DNA from 2 places in the Streptomyces sp. NPDC094448 genome. Region 2 is predicted to be linked to the other one. Evidence: riboswitches for the same ligand, from Rfam matches in the RefSeq annotation. Region 2 holds a riboswitch; the other holds the start of a gene.
What was found. Region 2 has a riboswitch for glycine ahead of gcvT (glycine cleavage system aminomethyltransferase GcvT). Riboswitches for the same ligand answer to the same signal wherever they lie in the genome.
Positions count from the first base shown of each region.

Region 1: linked by a shared signal. The riboswitch ahead of gcvP (aminomethyl-transferring glycine dehydrogenase) and the one ahead of gcvT (glycine cleavage system aminomethyltransferase GcvT) in region 2 are both predicted to bind glycine.

Region 1 covers NZ_JBIWGU010000015.1:9,992-12,439, forward strand. Annotated here, with positions in the region: gene ACIQ9E_RS25990 (DNA polymerase IV) at 1-468, shown strand, start outside; gene ACIQ9E_RS25995 (PRC-barrel domain-containing protein) at 387-761, opposite strand; glycine riboswitch at 898-994, shown strand; gene gcvP (aminomethyl-transferring glycine dehydrogenase) at 1,178-2,448, shown strand, end outside.
Region 2 covers NZ_JBIWGU010000002.1:77,631-80,078, forward strand. Annotated here, with positions in the region: gene ACIQ9E_RS03865 (ATP-binding protein) at 101-934, opposite strand; glycine riboswitch at 1,307-1,401, shown strand; gene gcvT (glycine cleavage system aminomethyltransferase GcvT) at 1,578-2,448, shown strand, end outside.

The DNA of each region.
Region 1 (2,448 bases), on a different contig from region 2:
ACTCAGGAGGATCTGTTCGCCCAGGCCGCGGGCCTGATCGCGGGCGTGGCACCCGGTCCGGGACAGGACGCCGCGACCGGTACGGACACCGGGCGCCCGGCGGAGCCCGCCGGACCCTCCGGGGCCGCCCCGGACGTCCTGAGCGGCCCCGGCGGCGCCGCCGTACGGCAGTGGTCCCCGGGCCAGGATGTACGGCATGCGGAGCACGGACCCGGATGGGTGCAGGGCAGCGGCGTCGGCCGGGTCACCGTCCGGTTCGAGGTGCCCCGGGGCGAGATCGGGCGGGTACGGACCTTCCGGGTGGACGATCCCGGGCTGACGCCCTCCGAGCCGCTGCCGCTCGTGGCGCCCCCCGATCCCGCCGATCCCATGATGCCGCCGGAGGATCAGTCCTCCTCGCCGGCGACCGAGCCGAAGGAGCGGTCCGGGACGGATGGATCGGGAGCTGCGGACAGCTCGATCCCGTAGTGGCGGTAGAGCTGAAGCTCCTGCTCGGGGGAGAGATGGCGGCCGACGCCGAAGCCCGGCGCGCCCCTGATCAGGGTGCGTTCGTAGGGGACGCGCAGGGTGTCGCCGACCATTGTGCTCGGCTCCAGGGGGACGAAGGCGTCCCGGCTGAACAGCCCGGTGCGGACGGCCGCCCATTCGGGTGACCCGGTGGCGTCGTCCAGATACACCTCGTCGACGGTTCCTATCTTCACGCCGTCGCGGTCGTAAGCCTTGCGGCCGATCAGGCTGCGCGGATCCATATCGGTCTGCACGGTCCCTCCTCCAGGTCGCAACTGCTGTGCCCAACACGTTCAAAATCCACGAAAGTGCACAACACGGACGTCGGCCACTTGAGCGATCACGAGCCACTCCGGCCGAAGAGTGCGCTGGTAGGCTGGCAGCGGCTGTTGACCCCGCGCGGGAGAGTCCACCGGCACAACGACGGTGGCGCCGAAGGAGCAAATCCTCCCCGGAATCTCTCAGGCACCTGTACCGCACGGGCGAGGTCACTCTGGAAAGTGGAGCGGGTGCCGTACGGCAGCCGCTCTCACCGACGGTGAAAGCCGGCGCGCCCCCGCCATGGGCGGACCGGTGAAGCTCTCAGGTTGAGATGACAGAGGGGGAGGCCGTCCCGGGCATCCGCCGGGGTGCCCCTCACCGGGTCGTAGCAGACCAGGAGGCCGCCTGTATGACCGCCAACCGCATCCCGCTCCGGAGCCTGGAGCAGGGAACGCCCTTCGAGCAGCGCCACATAGGTCCCGATGCCGAGGCCCAGGCCAAAATGCTGGCGCAGGTCGGCTACGGCTCGCTGGACGAGCTGACCGCCGCCGCGGTGCCCGACGCGATCAAGAGCGCCGGGGCGCTGGGGCTGCCGGACGCCCGCACCGAGCCCGAGGTCATCGCGGAGCTGCGCGCCCTCGCCGACCGCAACACGGTCCTGAGGTCGATGATCGGCCTCGGCTACTACGACACCTTCACCCCGCCGGTCGTGCTGCGCAATGTCATGGAGAACCCTTCCTGGTACACCGCGTACACGCCGTACCAGCCGGAGATCTCGCAGGGCCGGCTGGAGGCGCTGCTGAACTTCCAGACGATGGTCGCCGAGCTGACGGGCCTGCCCACCTCCGGCGCCTCCCTCCTGGACGAGGCCACCGCCGCCGCCGAGGCGATGGCGCTCTCCCGGCGCGTCGGCAAGGTCAAGGACGGCGTCTTCCTCGTCGACGCCGATGTCCTGCCGCAGACCATCGCCGTCATCGAGACCCGCGCCGAGCCGACCGGGGTCGAGGTCGTCACCGCAGATCTGAGCGACGGCATCCCGGCGGAGATCGCGGAACGCGGTGTCTTCGGCGTCCTGCTCCAGTACCCGGGCGCCTCCGGTGCCGTCCGCGATCCGCGGCCGGTCATCGAGCAGGCACAGGGCCTCGGGGCCGTCGTCACGGTCGCCACCGATCTGCTCGCCCTCACCCTGCTGGCCTCCCCCGGGGAGCTGGGCGCGGATATCGCCGTCGGCACCACCCAGCGCTTCGGCGTCCCGATGGGCTTCGGCGGTCCCCACGCGGGCTTTATGGCGGTCCGCGAGAAGTTCGCCCGCAGCCTCCCCGGCCGCCTTGTCGGCGTCTCCGTCGACGCGGACGGGAACAAGGCCTACCGCCTCGCCCTCCAGACCCGTGAGCAGCACATCCGCCGCGAGAAGGCCACCAGCAACATCTGTACGGCCCAGGTGCTGCTGGCGGTGATGGCCGGGATGTACGCGGTCTACCACGGCCCCGACGGGCTGCGGTCCATCGCCCGGCGCACCCACCGCTACGCCACCGTGCTCGCCGCGGGTCTGGCGGCGGGCGGTGTCGAGATCGTCCACGGTCAGTACTTCGACACGGTGACGGTACGCGTACCCGGGCGGGCCGCCGGTGTGGTCGCCGCCGCCCGCGAGGGCGGGGTCAACCTCCGTCTCGTGGACGA
Region 2 (2,448 bases):
TTCGCCCTCTCCCCCGGCCCCCGGGTCCCCGCTCGGTGTGCCGACGACTCTAGTGCTAACGGGAACGGGGTACGGGCGGCGGCGGAGGGCTTCCGGCGGGTCAGCCGGAAGTGAAACCGATCCGGTCGAGTGCGGTCGCGGCGGGGCGGTCCAGCAGGATCACGGAGGCGCAGCCGGCCGGGGCCCGGCCCGCCTCGGCGTCGGCGATCAGCCGGCCCGCGGCCCGCCGGTGGCGGGCGAAGGCGTATCCGGACACGCCGCGGCCCCGCTCCCGCTGGCCTTGGCGGGCCACCTCGGGCGGGACGTCGAGGAGCATCAGATGGAGTCCGGTGCCTCTGCGGCGGGCCTCGCGGGCCAGCCAGCGGCGGACCCAGGCCTGGGTGCCGCAGTCGTGGACCACGACGGACCGCCCGGACCTGAGCGCCCGGCGCAGGCCGGCGTAGTGGGCGAGGCGGACGAAGGGGCGGTAGAGGGCGTACGGAAGGAGGCGGGGCACGGCCGCGTCCCAGCGGTCCCGGGTGTCCTGGGAGTCGATTCCGCAGGCCGAACCGGATTCCGCCGCGATATCCGGACCGGGAGCGGCCCCGGTATCGGCTCCCTCCGGAGTGTCCGGTCCGCCCCGGGAGACGGAACCCGAACCGGAACCGGAACCCGAATCGGAACCCGAACCGGAACCCGGACCGGCGGCCGGGCGTGCTCCCGCAGCGGCGACCGCCCTCCTGATCAGGGTGGACTTTCCGCTGCCGGGCAGCCCGGAGACCACCACGAGGTCACCCGCCGCGAACGAGAGCGCCCGCGGCCCGCGGCCCGCGCGGCCCCGGAGATCGCGCAGCACCGGCGGCGCGTGCGCGCCCACCCGCTCCCGCACGGGCGCTGCCGGCTGCGCGGGCACCCCCGCGGTCGTGGCGTAGGCGCTGGAGCGCTGCAACGTCATCACACCCTCCTCCCCCATGTCGGGTCACCCACACACATGCCCATGGAGCATCAACGGACCGTAAAGAAATGGTAATGAGATGCGACCGATTTTTCCGGCATTTCCCGTGTTGCTCCTCGAATCCGTCTCACGTTCCTCCAGTCGTGTCGTGCGTTTCTCCCGCCTTCGCCCCGCACAGCGGCGTTTTCCCCGGTAAGACCGGTGCCACACCCGTCGCGGTTCCCCACCGTCGGGCGCCGGTCCCGGCGCCGGTCCCGGCCGGGCACCCTCCCGGGTCCTCGGTCCGCCCCGTACCGAGAACAACCGGGCAGGGGCTCCCGCACTTCCCGTTCTGCGTGCAATGATGTGCGCGCCAACTGCATACCGGCCGTTCGAATCCGCGCGGGAGAGACCCGGAGCACGACTCCGGGCGCCGAAGGAGCAAGTTCCTCCCTTGAATCTCTCAGGCCCCGTACCGCGTGCGATGAGGCAGATCTGAAAAGCGGGCCCGCATCCGCCGGCCCCACCCAAGGTGCAAGTCGCGCCCTCCCGTCCGTACGTCCATCCGTACGCGGGGTCGCGACGAACCTCTCAGGTTCCGATGACAGATGGGGAGGAACGTCCTCGTCGTCATGGAATCCGTCCTGCCTGGGAGAACCCGTTCATGAGCACTGCCCCCCGCCGTACCGCCCTCGACGCCCTGCACCGCTCCCTGGGTGCGACCATGACCGACTTCGCAGGCTGGGACATGCCGCTGCGGTACGCCAGCGAGCGCGAGGAGCACCAGGCCGTGCGGAGCAGGGCCGGGCTCTTCGACCTCTCCCACATGGGTGAGATCACCGTGTCCGGCCCGCAGGCCGCGGCCCTGCTGGACTATGCGCTGGTCGGCAACATCTCGACGGTCGGCCCCGGCCGCGCCCGCTACACGATGATCTGCCGGGAGGACGGCGGCATCCTCGACGATCTGATCGTGTACCGGACCGGTGACACGGAGTATCTGGTCGTCGCGAACGCGGGCAACGCGCAGACCGTGCTGGACGCGCTGGCCGAGCGGGCGGCCGGCTTCGACGCGGAGGTGCGCGACGACCGCGACGCCTATGCGCTGATCGCCGTCCAGGGCCCCGAGGCCCCCGGAATCCTGAAGTCCGTCACGGACGCCGATCTCGACGGGCTGAAGTACTACGCGGGCCTCCCGGGCACGGTCGCCGGGGTTCCGGCGCTGATCGCCCGTACCGGCTACACCGGCGAGGACGGTTTCGAACTCTTCGTGGCGCCGGAGCACGCGGAGGGCCTGTGGCGGGCACTGACCGAGGCGGGCGCGGACGCGGGCCTGGTGCCCTGCGGGCTGTCCTGCCGGGACACGCTGCGCCTGGAGGCGGGAATGCCGCTGTACGGGCACGAGCTGACGACCGCGCTCACCCCCTTCGACGCCGGTCTCGGCCGGGTGGTCAAGTTCGAGAAGGAGGGCGACTTCGTCGGGCGCAAGGCGCTGGAAGCCGCCGCCGAGCGGGCCGCGAGCGCCCCGCCGCGTACCC